Regions from separate parts of the Erwinia sp. 2186 genome, predicted to be linked through region 2. Evidence: predicted binding sites of a transcription regulator. Region 2 holds the regulator's gene; each other region holds the start of a gene.

Region 1 (4,611 bases), 1.5 Mb from region 2:
TTTCCCCCGGCCAGAAGCTGGCGAAGGTTTCGTCATCGGGCAAATACAAGGGCAAAGACAGCTGTGCCGGTGTGTTCAGAAGCACCTCAGTGTTGATCGGGCAAAATCCGGCTGGAGTTTATCACAACTTTCTTCTGTTAATAAACGCAGGCCGGATTGCCGTCGCTTACAGGCGATCGCGATCCTGCGGATCGAGCACCACTTCTTCAGGGCGGATCAGGCTGATCGCCTTGAAGATCAGGCTCAGCAGAATGCCGATGATGGTGGCCAGCGCCATGCCTTTCAGCTCCGCCGCACCGATATGCACCGTTGCGCCGCTCACGCCAATAATGAGGATCACCGAGGTCAGGATCAGGTTCTGCGCCTTATTATAATCAACCTTGGACTCAATCAGCACGCGAATACCGGAAGCGCCAATCACGCCGTATAACAGCAGTGATACGCCGCCCATAACCGGCACCGGTACCGCCTGGATCACCGCGGCCAGTTTACCGACGCAGGACAGCAGGATCGCCAGAATGGCCGCGCCGCCAATCACCCAGGTGCTGTAGACGCGGGTGATGGCCATTACGCCAATATTTTCACCGTAGGTGGTGTTGGGCGTGGATCCAAAGAAGCCGGAGATGACCGTAGAAATGCCGTTGGCAAACATCGAGCGATGCAGACCCGGATCTTTCAACAGGTCCTTTTTCACGATGTTGGCGGTGACCACCAGATGACCGACATGCTCGGCAATCACGACCAGCGCGGCCGGCAGGATAGTTAACATCGCATACCATTCGAAACGCGGCGTATAGAAGGTAGGCAGCGCGAACCAGTGCGCGGCTTCTACCGAAGACCAGTCGACAATGCCCATCGCCGAAGAGAGCGCATAACCGGCAATCACCCCAATCAGGATCGGGATAATCGCCAGAAAGCCGCGGAACAGCACCGAGCCAAACACCGTTACGCCCAGCGTCACCATCGAGATGATAATGGTTTTGCTGTCAACGGAAGCGCCGTCAGCGGGCAGCAGTCCGGCCATTTTCGCCGCCACGCCCGCCAGTTCCAGCCCGATAACCGCCACAATCGCGCCCATTGCCGCCGGTGGGAACATCACGTCCAGCCAGCCGGTGCCAGCTTTTTTGACAATCAACGCCACCAGGCAGAACAGCACGCCGCAGAGAATAAAGCCGCCGAGCGCCACTTCATACCCGAGCGGCAACAGCAGTAACACCGGAGAAATAAAGGCAAAGCTTGAACCGAGGTAAGCCGGGATTTTGCCCTTACAGATAAAGAGATAGAGCAAGGTGCCGACGCCGTTAAACAGCAATACCGTGGCCGGATTGATATGGAACAGGATCGGCACCAGCACGGTGGCGCCAAACATCGCAAACAGGTGCTGGAAGCTGAGTGGGATGGTTTGCAGCAGCGGTGGCCGCTCGCTGACGCCAATTGCACGACGTGTCATAGTATTACCCCTTGTTTTACCCATTAAAAAGCCGACTCTGCGGTCGGCTTGTCTCGTTGATGACGGCTTATTTGGTGCCGAAGATCTTATCGCCTGCGTCACCGAGGCCCGGAATGATATACCCTTTCTCATTCAGACCCTGATCGATAGACGCGGTGTACAGCTCAACATCCGGGTGCGCTTTTTCCAGCGCGGCAATGCCTTCCGGTGCGGCGACCAGCACCAGCACTTTAATGCTGGTACAACCGGCTTTTTTCAGCAGGTCAATGGTGGCAATCATTGACCCACCGGTAGCCAGCATTGGATCCACCACCAGCGCCATGCGCTCTTCGATATTCGAAACCAGCTTCTGGAAATACGGGACCGGCTCCAGCGTCTCTTCATCGCGGTAAACACCGACAACGCTGATGCGCGCGCTTGGCACGTGCTCGAGTACGCCTTCCATCATGCCCAGTCCCGCACGCAGGATCGGCACCACGGTGATCTTCTTACCTTTGATTTGCTCGATTTCTACCGGACCATTCCAGCCTTCAATGGTCACCGTTTCGGTGGCTAAATCAGAGGTGGCTTCGTAAGTCAGCAGACTTCCCACTTCTGAGGCGAGTTCACGAAAACGTTTGGTGCTTACGTCATGCTCACGCATCAGACCCAGTTTATGTTTGACCAGCGGGTGTTTGACTTCCACGATCTTCATTGTTGTACTCCCGGAGTGTTAAGCTGCAAAAAAAAATCGCGAGATTATAGCGCCATTTACGCTCCACGCCATATGACTTAGTGCAACTTTTGATTAAACCGTCCCTACCCGTCAATAATTAGCTAAAATCCAGTTATCCGCAACGCGTCTGAAGATGGCACTCGCAAACGTTTGCCTGCGCTGTTAGAATTGCCGCGCTTTATTTTCCATACCACCAACCGCAAACCGCGTGGGGATTTCGCAGTGACCGATAAGACCTCTCTCAGCTATAAAGACGCCGGCGTAGATATCGACGCGGGTAATGCTTTAGTCGATCGTATTAAAGGCGTAGTGAAAAAGACTCGTCGCCCGGAAGTGATGGGTGGACTAGGCGGTTTCGGTGCCCTTTGTGCGCTGCCGCAAAAATACCGCGAGCCGATTCTGGTTTCCGGCACTGACGGCGTCGGCACCAAGCTGCGTCTGGCGATGGACCTTAAACGCCACGATACTATCGGTATCGATCTGGTCGCGATGTGCGTGAATGATTTGGTGGTTCAGGGCGCCGAGCCGCTGTTCTTCCTGGATTACTATGCCACGGGCAAACTGGAAGTCGACACCGCAGCCAGCGTGATCACCGGCATTGCTGAAGGCTGCTCGCAGTCTGGCTGTGCGCTGGTCGGCGGCGAAACCGCAGAGATGCCGGGCATGTACCACGGCGAAGATTACGACGTGGCAGGCTTCTGCGTTGGCGTGGTTGAAAAATCAGAAATCATCGATGGCAGCAAAGTTCAGGACGGCGACGTACTGATTGCCCTCGGCTCCAGCGGCCCGCACTCCAATGGCTACTCGCTGGTCCGTAAAATTCTGGAAGTCAGCAACACCAATCCGGAAACGACGCAGCTGGAAGGCAAGTCGCTGGCCGATCATTTGCTGGAACCTACCCGCATCTATGTGAAGAACATCCTCAGCCTGATCGAACAGGTTGATGTTCACGCGATTGCTCACCTGACCGGTGGCGGCTTCTGGGAAAATATCCCACGCGTGCTGCCAGACAACACCCAGGCGGTGATTGAAGAGTCAAGCTGGCAGTGGCCGGCCGTCTTCGGCTGGATGCAGGAAGCGGGCAACGTCAGCCGCTTTGAGATGTACCGCACCTTTAACTGCGGCGTGGGCATGTTAATCGCCCTCAGCGCAGACGAAGCTGATAAAGCGGTACAGCTTATGACTGACGCGGGCGAAAAAGCCTGGAAAATCGGCGTGATCAAAGCGTCCGATTCTGAAGAGCGTGTGGTCATTAACGCATGAAACGGCTAGTCGTGCTGGTTTCCGGCCAGGGAAGCAATCTTCAGGCAATCCTGGATGCCTGCCAGCAAGGCCAGATCCACGGCAGCGTCGCTGCCGTGTTCAGCAACAAGTCGGACGCGTACGGTCTGACCCGCGCGCGTGAGGCCGGTGTTCCGGCCCATGCGCTCGCCGCTTCCCAGTTTGCTGACCGTGAAGCGTTCGATCGCCAGCTGATGCTGGAAATCGATGCTTATGCGCCCGATTTAGTGGTGCTGGCCGGTTACATGCGGATCCTCAGCCCGGCCTTCGTCCAGCACTATGCCGGACGCATGCTGAACATCCACCCTTCCCTGCTGCCGAAATACCCGGGTCTGCACACTCACCGCCAGGCGATTGAAAATGGCGATGAAGAGCACGGCACCTCGGTGCATTTCGTTACCGAGCAGTTGGACGGCGGCCCGGTGATCCTTCAGGCGAAGGTGCCGGTGTTTGCAGAAGACAGCGAAGAGGATGTGAACGCCCGCGTTCAGCATCAGGAGCACGCTATTTATCCGCTGGTGGTCAGTTGGTTTGTCGATGGCAGACTGGCGATGCGTGATGATGCGGCGTGGCTGGACGGTGAAAAGCTGCCTGAAGAAGGGCATGCTGGCGACTAGCTTGTCGTAGCGCATATTAAGGGGGAGATCGTCGATCTCCCCCTTTTTTATTAGCCGTAGCGGCCGGTAATGTAATCTTCCGTGCGACGCTGGCGCGGCGTGGTAAACAGTTCGTCAGTCTCGCCAAACTCCACCACGCTCCCCTGATGCATAAACGCGGTGTAATCTGACACCCTCGCGGCCTGCTGCATATTGTGCGTGACCAGAATCAGCGTGAAGTGCTGCTTCAGGCTGCTCATCAGCTCTTCAATCACCAGCGTCGAAATCGGATCCAGCGCCGAGGTCGGTTCATCCAGCAGCAAAATTTCCGGTTCAATCGCAATCGCACGGGCGATCACCAGCCGTTGCTGCTGACCGCTGGACAGCGTCAGCGCATTCTGCCACAGGTTATCCTTCACTTCGCCCCACAGCGCCGCCGCCCGCAACGCCCGCTCAACCGCTTCATCCAGCACCCGCCGATCGCGAACGCCCTGCAGGCGCAGACCATAAACGATGTTTTCATAGATGGTTTTCGGAAACGGGTTGGGCCGCTGGAACACCATGCCAAC
Region 2 (4,611 bases):
TTTGCAGGTCTTGTTGCATGGCACCAAAGGCAGGCAGGTACATATCGGTAGCGAGGAAACCTGCCACGCTTAACAGCGCCAGGTAAACAATAAATCCTTTCGAAGGCATTCTTTTGCTCTTTATTTGTGATGAACGAAACGCCGCAGAGTGTAATCGCGTGCCATACAGCTTGTGAAACGGTAATATTTGCAGGTTGCGTTCAAAAATATTGCAGGCAGATTATGTGGTCAGAACATTCCCTTGAAGTGGTTGATGCAGTTGCCCGCAGCGGCAGTTTTACCGCTGCCGCCGCAGAGCTCCATCGCGTACCCTCAGCCATCAGTTATACCGTGCGGCAGCTGGAAGAATGGCTTGCCGTGCCGTTGTTTGAGCGTCGCCACCGTGATGTGGTGCTGACCGATGCGGGACGAGTATTTATCCAGGAGGGCCGCAGTGTCATCAAAAAAATGCTCGCCACCCGACGGCAGTGCCAGCAGGTCGCTAACGGCTGGCGAGGGCAAATTAATATCGCCGTCGATCGCATCGTTAAATCTCAGCGAACCCGACAGCTGGTAGTCGACTTTTATCGGCACTTTCCGGATATGGAACTGCATCTGTCAGCAGAAGTTTTTAACGGCGTCTGGGATGCGTTGGCCGACGGGCGGGTGGATGTGGCCATCGGCGCGACACAGGCTATCCCGGTAGGTGGCCGCTTCGCCTTCCGCAATATGGGCGCGCTCAACTGGCGCTGTGTGGTTGCCGCGGATCATCCGCTGGCACGTCAGCACGCAGAAACCAGTGAAGAGGCCATTGGCGAATGGCCTTCACTGGTGCTGGAAGATACCTCAAGAGCCTTGCCGAAACGCACCACATGGACGCTGGATAATCAGCGGCGGCTGGTGGTGCCAGACTGGGAAAGCGCATTTGACTGCCTGCTGGCGGGCTTATGCGTGGGGATGGTACCGGGCCATCTGGCGCAACCGCTGCTGCAAAAAGGCGCTTTGCATGAATTGACGCTGGAAGGCGGATTTCCGGACAGTCCGTGCTGCGTGAGCTGGTCTGAGCAGCAGGCTTCACCGGCGCTGAGCTGGTTGCTGGATTATCTGGGTGACAGTGACACGCTGAACAGTGAATGGCTGAAGGAAGAGCCCTGAGCCAATTGGGTGTGCTGAGGGAGAATTCGCCCTCAGCACTGAGCGGGACTAGCGGCGGTAATCCAGGAAGGGACCATCGGCAACCGAACGGCGTTCGATCAACGTAGGATGTACTTCAATCGTCTGCGGTTCTTCACGCTTGCTGGTGATACGATCTAACAGCATATCGAAGGCGGTTTCGCCCAGCTGTTCCTTTGGCTGGTGAACCGTGGTCAGCGCCGGAGTGAAGTAGCGGGCGTTGCGCACGTTATCGTACCCGATCACCGATATATCCTGCGGAACGCGCAGACCCATCTCATCAGCCGCACAAATTGCGCCCATCGCCATCACATCGCCACCGCAGAACACCGCCGTTGGACGCTGCTTCTGCGAGAGGATTTGCTGCATCGCCTGGTGACCTGATTCTGGTTCGAAATTGCCCTGAACCAGCCACTCGTCACGCAGGGTAATGCCCGCTTCAGACAATGCTTTCATAAATCCGGCGAGACGGCCACCGCCGGTGTTGCGCTCCATCTGACCCGGGATGACACCAATATCTCGATGCCCACGGTCGATAAGATAACGGCCAGCCAGATAACCGCCTTCAAAGGCGTTGTCTTCTACCGTATCGGTAAAGTCACCGCGCGATTTGCCCCAGTCCATCACCACCATCGGAATATTGCGGTTATCTTCCAGCATGGTGATCAGCTCGTCAGGGTATTCGGAACACATCACCAGCAGGCCATCCACGCGTTTCTGCGCCATCATCGACAGATAGGCCTGCTGCTTGGCAAGGTCATTGTGGGCGTTACCAAGGATCAGCGTGTAGCCTTTGGCAAAACAGCGGTTTTCAATGGCTTCAATAATTTCGGCGAAATAGGGCGCCTCGCTCGAGGTAGCCAGCAGTCCGATTGTTTTGGTGTGATTCACCTTCAGACTACGGGCAACCGCGCTGGGTGAATAGTGGAGCGCCTTAATGGCGGCCCACACGGCTTCCCGCGTTTCTTCTGCAACGAAACGGGTTTTATTGATGACGTGGGAGACGGTAGTGGTGGACACCCCGGCTTGCTTTGCCACATCTTTAATTGTTGCCATGAAATAACTACTCCTGCGCTTATCTTAACTATTTGATAAGCCTGTTGTTAATCGTTTGCTTGGTGAGATCGAAAACCTGACGTCTGAAGTCGTTTTTTAGTTGCTGTCCGGAGTCGTCAGGAAGGAAAAAGCGCTGATTAAAGACCGCTAAACACCTTAAGGTGCGGGCCGTTGCGCAACAAAAAAAGAATTCTAACAAGGCTTGGCAGAGAAAACGAGATTTTTACCGTCAAGTATGGGAAAATTGATGGCATCATAAACTGTAGGGCTATTTAGGATTAAAAATGGATACCGATCTGAAGTTCTCGTTACTGACCACGGTTTGCGCACTGTTGATGATTATGGCGTTTAGCTTCACCGCGATTATGCATTAAGTGCAAACAGGGCCGGTCTGACGATCGGCTCTGAGTATTTCCGCTATCGAATGGTTTTCGGCGTCATCATCCGGCGGGCACCAATATAGTGGCGCTGCCAGTAATCATCTGCCAGAGCGCTGACCTGAATATCCTTGCCAGTACGTGGCGACTGAATAAACTTCCCACCACCTAAATACACGCCAACATGATCCGCCGTCTCGCGCCCGTTAATGCGGAAGAAGACTAAATCGCCTTTCTCCAGCTCATCACGTTTTATCGAAGCCGCATCATGCAGGTGATACATCTCATTCGCCGTGCGCGGGATTTTAAACTTCACTAAATCTTTGTAGGCATACCACACCAGGCCGCTGCAATCGAAGCCGGTTTTAGGCGACGTTCCGCCCCATTGGTAAGGTTTACCTAGCTGGCCCATCAGTTTGGTCATCGCGGTTTCACGGGCCTTTTGATAGCGGGCGCGGTGAGCTTTGCTTAACTTTAATGGCGCAGAAACAGAATCTGACGTCAGCTCTTCAGCAGTATCGACAACCTTGCCACGATGGCGGCCATAGCGTTTTTTTCCGGCGTTTAAGGTGGTTTTCTTTTTGTATTTGCTGGAGTGCAACGGGGCAGTCTGAACAGAGGCGGTTTGCAGCGAAGGTTTCTTTTTAAGCTTCAACTTCTGTACTGAGGTTAAGCGAGATTTTTTGCTGGTGGATTCTTTAACTTTTTTGGTGCTGTTGGCTTTAACCGGTCGGCGTTTACGTCGCTCATCCTCTCGGGCAGGCGTGCCGCTATCTGCCTTATGATGATTTGCATTAATAGGGGCATGTGGCGATGCGTGCGCCATATTGAAAAACAGCTGGGCAAAGGCCAGCATGAAGAGCGTGATAAGTAAACGCATCGTTACCATTAACAGTTTGTGCTACGACCAGAGGCCACAGCTTGCCAGAAACAGGGAGTTCTGCCTTTCAGCAGCGTCATTTTGCAATTCTAATCTAACTCATTAACAAAAGGTAAGGTCTTTTTTGTTTCAATGATACAGAGCAAGTAAAAACTGTAAAAATTAGCCAAATCAGCTGTTTATCTGCGCAAAACCTGTGCTTTTCTCATGCATTAATCCAGCGAAAGCAATAGGAAAATGTTATTTTAACGCTATCGCCTGCACGCTGGCGGCTCTGAGGGCGTGCCCAACTGTTAAAAAATGTCGTTTTCATCGGGCCCGCAGAGTCGCTACAATAAATAGACACGAAGTATCCGATTAAGGAAGCCATTTATGAGTACTATTGAAAAAATTGAGCGCCAGATAGCAGAAAACCCGATTCTGCTGTACATGAAAGGCTCACCAAAACTGCCAAGCTGTGGCTTCTCTGCCCAGGCCGTTCAGGCACTTTCAGCCTGTGGCGAGCGTTTTGCCTACGTCGATATTCTGCTGAACCCAGAAATTCGTGCTGAGCTGCCTAAATACGCCAACTGGCCAACCTTCCCACAACTGTGGATTGACGGTGAACTGGTCGGCGGTTGCGACATCATTATTCAGATGTACCAGCAGGGTGAACTGCAGCAGCTGATTAAAGATACCGCGCAAAAATACCCTTCTGACGCCGCGGAATAAGCCCGTCAGAAGCAGAAAAGGCAGGCGTGATGAGCGCCTGCCTTTTTTTATGCTTATTTTTGCTGCTGCAGAAAAGCGTTAAGCAGATCGGTGAAATCTCCGCCTTGTTGCTGATCCTCAGCCATCTGACGGCAGAAGGTGGCAAGGGCGTGAAAAAGCGGCTCGCCGGGCAATTCGCGGCCATTTAACGTCGCAATCTCTTCCATTTCTGGCGCCCAGCGCCAGGCCTTGCTGTACATATCCGGAATAGCCTTGCGCAAACGCGCCAGCAGTGCCGGCTGGCTCGCCTCCATTTCCTCAAGCAGTGCTCCGGCAGCGTCCCCCCGACTGGCGTTAATCAGCATCAGCGCAGACAGCAAGGTGATGCCTTTATTGATCCCGGCGTAGGACATTTTTAACGCCGACGCCGCGCCAGTCTGCGCCTGCATGATTTTG
Region 3 (4,611 bases), 2.1 Mb from region 2:
CCTTTCACAGCTGCCGGAAATGACGCTCAGCGCGTGTGGCCGCCCGGTGTTTGCCGACCCCGACCTTCCTGACTTCAGCCTGGCCTATGCCGGTAACATTATTGGCGTCCTGCTGGCAGAAGAAGGCGGTCATGCCGGGCTGGGCATTGAAATTGTCCGTGCGCACAGCAGGCAAACCCAGGAGCAGTATCTGCAAGGCCTCTCTTCCGGTGAACGCGCCTGGATTAATGCGCAAACCGACCCCAGCGAAGCCGCTATCCAGCTGTGGGCAATGCGTAAAAGCCTGATGAAGCTGACCGGGGTGAAAGAAGGCCGCAGCGAGTCATTGCGGCTGCATCCCGCCTCTGGCCGCTTACGCTCGCTGGAGTATCCCGATATTCAGGCGGTTTCCGACGTGGAACCCTTATTGATCTGGTCCTGTGCGCTGTCACCCGGCAACGAGCGTTTGCATCTTTGGGAGTCTGACGAAGAGAAGAACTGGACGCGACTGCAGGATATTCAGGTCAACAAACCGGCGATGGGCCAACGCATGCTGCGTCTGACCAGTCTGCCAGCAGAGAAAGTGTTTCAGGGATAGGCACGGGAAACGCGGCGAACGCCGGCGTTGAGAAAGCCACAGGCCAGCCGGAGCTGGCCTGCTTAACGCGATTAATGCGCGTCGATAAACACGATTTTCAGCACAAACAGCAGCGCGACAACCACCACGCAGGGGCTGATTTCACGCCAGCGACCGGTGCCAAACTTCATCACGCAGTAAGAGATAAAGCCTAACGCAATCCCTTCGGTAATGGAGAAGCTGAAGGGCATCATCACCGCCGTGACAAAGGCCGGAACGGCTTCGGTCAGGTCATCCCACTTCACGCGCGCCAGGCTTGAGCTCATCAGCACGCCAACATAAATCAGCGCACCCGCCGCCGCATAGGCTGGAACCATGCCCGCCAGCGGTGACAGGAACATCACCAGCAGGAACAGGATCCCGGTCACCACCGCCATCAACCCGGTACGGCCCCCGATGGAAACACCGGATGAGCTTTCGATATAGGCCGTCACGGAAGAAGTGCCGATATAAGAACCGGCCACCGAGCTGATGCTGTCAACGAACAGCGCCTGCTTCATGCGTGGGAAGGTGCCTTTCTCGTCGGTCAGACCCGCTTTGTCGGTGACGCCAATCAGCGTACCGGAGGAGTCGAACAGGTTAACCAGCATAAAGGAGAAGATGATGCCGGCCATGCCAACGTTCAGCGATCCGGCCAGATCCACCTGACCGACAATCGAGGTGATGCCGGTTGGCGCGGAGAAGACGCCGCCGTATTTCACATCACCAATCGCCAGACCAATCAGCGTGGTCACCACAATCGACACCAGCACCGCGATATGAATATTGCGGGAAGCCAGAATGGCGATAATAAAGAAGCCCAGCGCACCCAGCAGCACGCTGTGTGAGGTCAGGTTACCGACCGCCACCAGCGTATCTTTGTTGGAAACGATGATGCCGGCATTTTTCAGGCCGATCATCGCAATAAACAGACCGATACCGGCGGTGATCCCCACGCGCAGGCTGGCAGGAATATTGGCAATCATCCAGTAGCGGACGCGGAAAATGGTCAGCAGCAGCAGGCCAACCGCGCCCCAGAAGATGGCACCCATCCCCACCTGCCAGGAGATGCCCATCGCACCGACCACCACGAAAGCAAAGAAGGCATTCAGGCCCATTGCCGGCGCAAGTGCCACCGGCAGGTTAGCGACCAGGCCCATCAGGATGCTGCCGAACGCGGCAATCAGACAGGTGGTGACAAACACCGCCTGGGTGTTCATGCCCGCCACACCGAGGATCTGTGGGTTCACAAAAACGATATACACCATCGTCAGGAAAGTGGTGATACCTGCAATCACTTCGGTACGGACGGTCGTGCCGTGTTCCTGCAGTTTAAAGATCCGCTGTAGTAGGCCTGGATTAGTCATTATGTGATTCCAAAACGGAGAAAAGTTGTCGACGGCTATCCTAACCTAAAATTCTGATTTTGGGAGCTAACCGACAGGTTTTTTCGCAACCGGTTGCGCCGCGTTTTACAGACGTTCACAACCACTAACTGGAATTGACATTTCTCAGTCGCAATTCCGCCGCAGGTAAGTCAAAGTGGAGCGACCGTAAAAAAACTCCGGGAGACACCGATGACTGTTGGATGTGTATTTTTTGATTGCGACGGAACGCTGGTGGACAGTGAACTGCTTTGTACCCAGGCCTACGTGAATACCTTCGCGCAGTTTGGCGGCGACCTTTCACTGCAGGAGATGTTTGAAAAGTACAAAGGCGTCAAGCTGTACGACATTATTGCCGAGGTGCGCGCCGGGCATCATCTCAGCGTCAGCAAAGAGGAGTTCGAACCGGCATACCGCAAAGAAGTGGCGCGGCTGTTCGATCTGGAACTGAAGCCGATCGCCGGCGCAAAAGCGCTGCTTGAGCAGATCACCGTGCCGATGTGCGTGGTATCCAACGGGACGGTGCCAAAAATGCAGCACTCGCTGGGGCTGACGGAGATGCTGCCGTGGTTTACCGATCGCCTTTACAGCGGCTATGACATTGGCAGCTGGAAACCCGATCCGGAATTGATGTACCACGCCGCCCGCGAGATGAACGTTCCCATCGGGCAGTGCATTCTGATTGATGACTCGGAAGCGGGAGCGAAGGCCGGTATTGCGGCAGGCATTCCGGTGTTTTACTTCTGCGCGGATGCGCATAATAAGCCGCTGGATCACCCTTTGGTCACCCCTTTCACCGAGATGGCCGAACTGCCTGCACTGTGGCGGGCAAAAGGCTGGAACATCACCAGTTAAGCGGCGTCAGAGGCGAATCTCTTCGCCCCTGAGCCGATCAGCCAATCGCGCCCAGCGAATCCTCCGTGCCCTGCTTTTTGGGCAGCAGGAACAGGGTGGCGAAGATATCCAGCAGGTAAATCAGCGCCAGCAGGGTAATGGCGGCGGTAAACGACAGGTGGATCACCAGCAGACCTATCACCAGTGGACCAAAACCGCCCACACCACGGCCGAGGTTGAACAACACGTTCTGCGCCGTTGCCCGCACCTTCGCCGGGTAGGTGTCGGAGATCAGGGCACCGTAACCGCCAATCATCCCGTTCACAAACATCCCCATCACCGCACCGGTAAACAGCATCACGGTCGGGTCGCGCAGCTGCGCATACACGATCACCATAATCACCGCACCAAACTGGTAAAGCAGGAAAATCTTCCAGCGCGCGAAGCGGTCCGCCAGCACGCCAAACAGCCAGATGCCAAAGGTCATGCCGATCACCGTCACCGCCGTCCACAGCCCTGACTTGGTCAGCGAGAAGCCGAAATTGCTGGAAAGGTAGCTTGGCATCCAGATCATCAGGCCGTAATAGCCAAAATTCTGCACCGAACAAAGGATGAAAATCCCCAGGCTGGCTTTGGCGGTCGCGCGATCCTTGACCAGCAGCTTAAGCCTTGCTGAGAACGAAAGGCCCTGGTTCACATCCACATGTTGGGTAAATCCGGCCGGTTCGCCCATGCCGCGGCGGATAATAAAGGAGGCGAGAGCCGGCAGTAACCCGACCAGGAACATGCCGCGCCAGCCAATGTAGCCCAGCAGGAACGGGGTGATAAATGCCGCCAGTAACACGCCCAGCTGCCAGCCGATACCGACCCAGGCCGACGCGCGGTTACGCTTGTTGGCAGGCCAGGCTTCGGCAATCAGCGCCATACCAATGCCGAATTCCCCGCCCAGCCCGACGCCCGCTAAGGTGCGGTAGGCCAGCAGATCCCAGTAACCCTGCGCCACCGCGCACAGACCGGTGAACACCGAGAACATCAGGATGGTATAGGTCAGTACGCGGATGCGGCCAAAGCGATCGCTCAGGTGCCCGAAGATAATGCCGCCGAGTACCGCGCCAATCAGCGTCCAGGTCACCAGTGAGCCCGCCTGCGAAGGGCTGAGCGCCAGTGAAATCGAGATGGCGGGCAGCATAAAGCCCAGAATCAGCAGATCGAAGCCGTCCATTGCATAGCCGCTGATCGCCGCCAGCATGGCCTTGCCTGGAGTAGCGCCCTTTACGGGCGTCTTTGAAATCATGAGTGTTCCCTGCCAGAAATAAAGTGCGGCAAGTATAAGTAGGCAGGCGGTCACATTCCAGACGAAAAGTCGCCGGCAGGATCAACGGGCCGGACTCAGCCGGCCAGTGAGGAACATCAGGTAGGAGAATTACTGCCTTCGTCGTCGCCGGTTAACAGCTTATCGAGCTCGTCACCGCCAACGTGGCGGAAATCCTGCCCTTTAACGAAGTAGAAGATGATTTCGCAGATGTTCTGACAACGATCGCCGATACGCTCAATGGCGCGGGCGCAGAATAACGCGGTCAGCACGCTGGGAATGGTGCGCGGATCTTCCATCATATAGGTCATCAGCTGACGCACGATGCCCTCATACTCCTGATCGACCTTCTTGTCTTCACGGTAGATCTCAATCGCCGCGCCCAGATCCATCCGCGCGAAGGCATCCAGCACATCATGCAGCATCTGAATGGTGTGATGGCCCAGCGACTCCAGGCTGACCAACAGCGGCTTGTGATGCTGACC
Region 4 (4,611 bases), 640 kb from region 2:
TCCCTGTTTGCTTCAAACTGGGATAACCGCACTATCGATCACGTGCAGATTACCGTGTCGGAAGAAGTCGGTATCGAAGGCCGTTGGGGTTACTTCGACAAAGCCGGCCAGATGCGCGACATGATCCAGAACCACCTGCTGCAGGTTCTGACCATGATTGCCATGTCACCGCCTGCGGATCTCTCTGCAGACCGTATCCGCGATGAGAAAGTGAAAGTCCTGCGTTCACTGCGTCGCATCGACCATACCAACGTGCGCGATAAAACCGTGCGTGGTCAGTACACCTCTGGTTTTGTGCAGGGCAAAAAAGTGCCTGGCTATCTGGAAGAAGAAGATGCCAACAAATCCAGCAGCACCGAAACCTTCGTTTCTATCCGCGTGGATATCGACGACTGGCGCTGGGCCGGCGTTCCGTTCTACCTGCGTACCGGTAAGCGCCTGCCGGTGAAATGTTCTGAAGTGGTGGTGTACTTTAAGAACCCGGCACTGAACCTGTTCAAAGATTCCTGGCAGGAACTGCCGCAGAATAAACTGACCATTCGACTGCAGCCGGATGAAGGTGTGGATATTCAGATTCTGAACAAAGTCCCGGGTCTGGATCACAAACACAACCTGCAAACCACCAAGCTGGATCTGAGCTTCTCTGAGACCTTCAACCAGTCTCACCTGGCAGATGCTTACGAGCGCCTGTTGCTGGAGACCATGCGCGGTATTCAGGCGCTGTTTGTCCGCCGTGATGAAGTGGAAGAAGCCTGGAAGTGGGTCGACTCCATCATGGAAGCCTGGGCTGGCGATAACGAAGCGCCTAAGCCTTATCAGGCAGGGACCTGGGGACCGGTTGCCTCTGTGGCGATGATCACCCGCGATGGCCGTTCCTGGAACGATATCGGCTAATCGTCCATCGCTGCCTGCTCTCAAGCCCCGTCTCTGTTACGGGGCTTTTTTTTGCGCAGGCGAGAGCAAAAAGCGTCGTAAAGAAAAATGAACCGTAGTTTTAAAAATCCGCATTAGCGCATGGACGCAGGGAAGGGCAATCCTGTATGGTAGAGGCTGTATTCCTGTCCTGACGCCGCGCGCGTCGCTTTGGAGAAGCAGAAAGATGACTAACTGGAAGACCAGCGCCGAGCAAATCCTCACCACTGGCCCTGTGGTGCCGGTAATTGTGGTAAACAAACTTGAGCACGCGGTGCCGATGGCGAAAGCGCTGGTGGCGGGCGGAGTGAAAGTATTAGAAGTCACGCTGAGAACACCCTGTGCGATGGATGCCCTGAAAGCAATGATCCGCGAAGTGCCGGAAGCCATTGTGGGTGCGGGCACGGTACTTAACGTCCAGCAGCTGAAAGAAGTGACCGATGCCGGTGCGCAGTTTGTTATCAGTCCTGGCGTGACCGAATCACTGTTACGCGCAGCGGTTGATGGCCCGGTGCCGTTGATTCCTGGCATCAGCACGGTGTCGGAACTAATGACCGGTCTGGATTATGGCCTGCGTGAATTCAAATTCTTCCCGGCTGAAGCCAACGGTGGCGTGAAGGCGCTGCAGGCGATTGGCGGCCCGTTCCCTCAGGTGCGTTTCTGCCCGACGGGCGGCATTTCGCCGGCCAACTACCGTGACTATCTGGCGCTGAAAAGCGTGCTCTGTATTGGTGGTTCCTGGCTGGTTCCGGCTGATGCGCTGGAAGCAGGGGATTACGATCGTATCACCCAGCTGGCCAGAGAAGCGGTAGCGGGCGCGCGATAAGACGTCGGATCAGGCAAAAAACAAAAGGGATGGCACAGGCCATCCCTTTTTTGTTGGCACGAAAGCGCGTTTATCCGCTGACTTTCACACCGGCTGCACAAGCGATCGCGCGCTGTACCGCATCATCGATGTTCTCGCCCGTGGCCAGCGCCACGCCGAGACGGCGCTTGCCCCGAACTTCCGGTTTGCCGAACAGACGCACCTGCAGACCGGCGCCCAGCACGCCGCCCAAATTGGCAAACTGCACGTTATCGCTGTCCAGTTCTGGCAGGATCACCGCAGATGCGGCGGCGCCGTACTGACGAATGCCGCCAATCGGCAGACCGAGGAAGGCACGCACGTGCAGGGCAAATTCGGACAGGTCCTGAGAGATAAGCGTTACCATGCCGGTGTCATGTGGGCGAGGGGAAACTTCGCTGAATACCACCTCATCACCACAGACAAACAGCTCAACACCAAACAGGCCGTGGCCGCCCAGCGCCTTAACCACTTCTTCGGCAATCTGCTCAGCACGTTGCAGCGCGAGGGCGCTCATCTGCTGCGGCTGCCAGGATTCACGGTAGTCACCATCTTCCTGACGGTGACCAATCGGCGCGCAGAAGTGAATGCCGTCTACCGCGCTGATGGTAAGCAGGGTGATTTCGAAATCAAACTTCACCACACCTTCAACGATTACCCGGCCAGCACCGGCACGTCCGCCTTGCTGCGCGTATTCCCAGGCGGCATCCAACTGTGACGCTTCGCGGATAAAGCTCTGGCCTTTGCCTGACGAGCTCATCACCGGCTTCACAATGCACGGGAAGCCGATTTCGTCAGCCGCCTGATTAAACGCCTGCTGGCTGTCGGCAAAGCGGTAGGTGGAGGTGGGCAACGCCAACTCTTCTGCCGCCAGGCGACGGATACCTTCGCGGTTCATGGTCAGGCGGGCAGCGCGGGCGGTTGGCACCACGTGTTGACCCTGTTTTTCCAGCTCAATCAGCATATCGGTGGCGATGGCTTCAATTTCCGGCACGATGTAATCCGGGCGCTCGAGCGCAACCAGCGCTTTCAACGCTTCACCATCCAGCATGTTGATGACATGGCTGCGGTGCGCCACGTGCATAGCGGGTGCATCGGCATAACGATCGACGGCGATCACTTCAACGCCAAGACGCTGGCATTCCAGCGCCACTTCTTTGCCCAGTTCACCTGAACCTAACAGCATTACGCGGGTTGCGGCAGGGCGCAGCGCGGTACCAAGAGTGGTCATAATCTCTACCTGATTGGAGGGAAAAAACGCGCGCAGTATAAACGAAAACGATTGCGCGTACATCCGCTTTCCAGGGTTGAGCAAAAAAGACCCGTCTGTTATACTGTATAAAAATACAGTTAACTGAGGTGTGGACTATGGCTGTTGAAATCAAATATGTTGTCGTCAGAAAAGGTGAGGAAAAGATGACATTCGCCAGTAAGAAAGAAGCCGACGCGTACGATAAAATGCTCGATATGGCAGAAGCCTTTTCTGACTGGTTGAGCGTGGCACCTCTGGACATGGAAGAACCACAGCGTGAAGCGTTGGGCATGTTCCTGGCGGAGAATAAAGACGCCGTGCAGCATATTCTGCGCACCAGCAAGATGCCTGAGACGAGCGAGTCCGCCGCCGCGGGTAATGATGCTGAACCGACTGTTGAACTAGACAGCGCTGAAGCTGCAGCAGATGAACCGACTGAAGAGTCCGGTGCGGAAGAGCCGGAAGACTCAACGGGCAAAGCGGCCAAAGCAAAACCGGCTGCACGAACCGTTAAAGCTGCCTGATTCTTTTTACTTCATCACAGTATGTGGCGCGCAGGGTATTTTTCCCTGGCGCGCCAGAAACTTCGCCTTAATTCTTCCCTGTTAGTGACTTCCTCCACCGGCTACCGTTAACGATCGTCGCCGGATAACACCTTTTTCAACGACTGCAGCGCTTTGCTGGCCACCTCTGCCGGCGGCAGTTGATGATAACGATCGCTGAACACTTCCAGTCCTATCGGGCCTGAATAGCCTTGCTGATGAAGATAGTCAGCCAGAGATGAAAGCGGGAAATTCCCTTCGGCTGGCAATAAACGCTGATGGCGTGCCACATCCACCAGATGATCGTGGCTGGGAAGGGTAACCAGGTCGGACAGCTGGACCAGGAAGATCTTATCCATCGGAATCCCCGCCAGATCGTCCACCGTACGGTTCAGCACGAAAATGTGAAAAGCATCCACCACCAATCCCAGATTGGGTTCATTGACCTTTTGCACCAGCTGCCACGCCGCCGCCGTGTTGTTGATATGCGTGCTCCAGGCCATGGCCTCAAAGGCCACGCGCAGGCCACTTTTGCCTGCCTGACGGGCCAGCCAGCGGATATCTTCCTCTTCCCGATCTGCAATGCAGCCCTGATGGGTTGATGCAGGCGTCAGCAAGGTTGTTGCGCCCAGTTCAACGGCGGTATCCAGCATCTGCAGGGCTTCCTGGCGTTTACTCTCTCGCTGATCGTCTGGCGCGCCGTCAAAATCCAGCAGCACCTGGTAATCCGTCAGGGCCAGGCGGTGGTTATCCAGTAATCTGGCCACATCACTGGCATCGCCGCTGGCTGCCTCCACGTCCTGACGCCAGAGCTCAACCTGATCAAACCCGGCCTGGCTGGCAGCCTTCAACTTCTCTTCTGTGCTGCCGCCAAGCAGAACCGTATTGATAAACAGCGGATTATTATTGAATCTCATGATGATTTTTCCCCTACGCCAGTGCTTTAAAAAAACAAATCCAGTCGGTTCAGCCGCCGCTTTTGGCGAAGCATTATGAACCAGAAGGTTCGACTGGTGGGCTAAGTATAGCTGACGGCTTAGCATCAACTGGCCGTGAAGGTT

What was found. Region 2 encodes PurR, which represses purine synthesis genes. Its sites were predicted from a motif close to CANGCAAACGTTTGCNTG; they were not measured.
Region 1: a site for PurR is predicted at 2,305-2,322, ahead of purM (phosphoribosylformylglycinamidine cyclo-ligase). Genes of this name have one in related genera too.
Region 3: a site for PurR is predicted at 2,045-2,062, ahead of ACXKZG_RS22830 (NCS2 family permease). Genes of this name have one in related genera too.
Region 4: a site for PurR is predicted at 3,028-3,045, ahead of purT (formate-dependent phosphoribosylglycinamide formyltransferase). Genes of this name have one in related genera too.

What each region holds. Positions count from the first base shown of each region.
Region 1 covers NZ_CM173824.1:1,296,890-1,301,500, reverse strand. The annotation lists gene hda (DnaA inactivator Hda) at 1-79, opposite strand, end outside; gene uraA (uracil permease) at 167-1,450, opposite strand; gene upp (uracil phosphoribosyltransferase) at 1,518-2,144, opposite strand; gene purM (phosphoribosylformylglycinamidine cyclo-ligase) at 2,388-3,428, shown strand; gene purN (phosphoribosylglycinamide formyltransferase) at 3,425-4,063, shown strand; gene pstB (phosphate ABC transporter ATP-binding protein PstB) at 4,114-4,611, opposite strand, start outside.
Region 2 covers NZ_CM173824.1:2,771,870-2,776,480, reverse strand. The annotation lists gene punC (purine nucleoside transporter PunC) at 1-109, opposite strand, end outside; gene punR (DNA-binding transcriptional activator PunR) at 223-1,134, shown strand; gene purR (HTH-type transcriptional repressor PurR) at 1,183-2,208, opposite strand; gene cydH (cytochrome bd-I oxidase subunit CydH) at 2,493-2,582, shown strand; gene ACXKZG_RS12780 (C40 family peptidase) at 2,626-3,465, opposite strand; gene ACXKZG_RS12775 (Grx4 family monothiol glutaredoxin) at 3,838-4,176, shown strand; gene ACXKZG_RS12770 (NAD(P)-dependent oxidoreductase) at 4,230-4,611, opposite strand, start outside.
Region 3 covers NZ_CM173824.1:4,906,250-4,910,860, reverse strand. The annotation lists gene ACXKZG_RS22835 (4'-phosphopantetheinyl transferase family protein) at 1-577, shown strand, start outside; gene ACXKZG_RS22830 (NCS2 family permease) at 649-1,962, opposite strand; gene yieH (6-phosphogluconate phosphatase) at 2,173-2,835, shown strand; gene ACXKZG_RS22820 (MFS transporter) at 2,873-4,108, opposite strand; gene phoU (phosphate signaling complex protein PhoU) at 4,225-4,611, opposite strand, start outside.
Region 4 covers NZ_CM173824.1:2,129,920-2,134,530, forward strand. The annotation lists gene zwf (glucose-6-phosphate dehydrogenase) at 1-894, shown strand, start outside; gene ACXKZG_RS09780 (bifunctional 4-hydroxy-2-oxoglutarate aldolase/2-dehydro-3-deoxy-phosphogluconate aldolase) at 1,100-1,738, shown strand; gene purT (formate-dependent phosphoribosylglycinamide formyltransferase) at 1,809-2,987, opposite strand; gene ACXKZG_RS09790 (YebG family protein) at 3,125-3,532, shown strand; gene ACXKZG_RS09795 (sugar phosphate isomerase/epimerase family protein) at 3,640-4,467, opposite strand.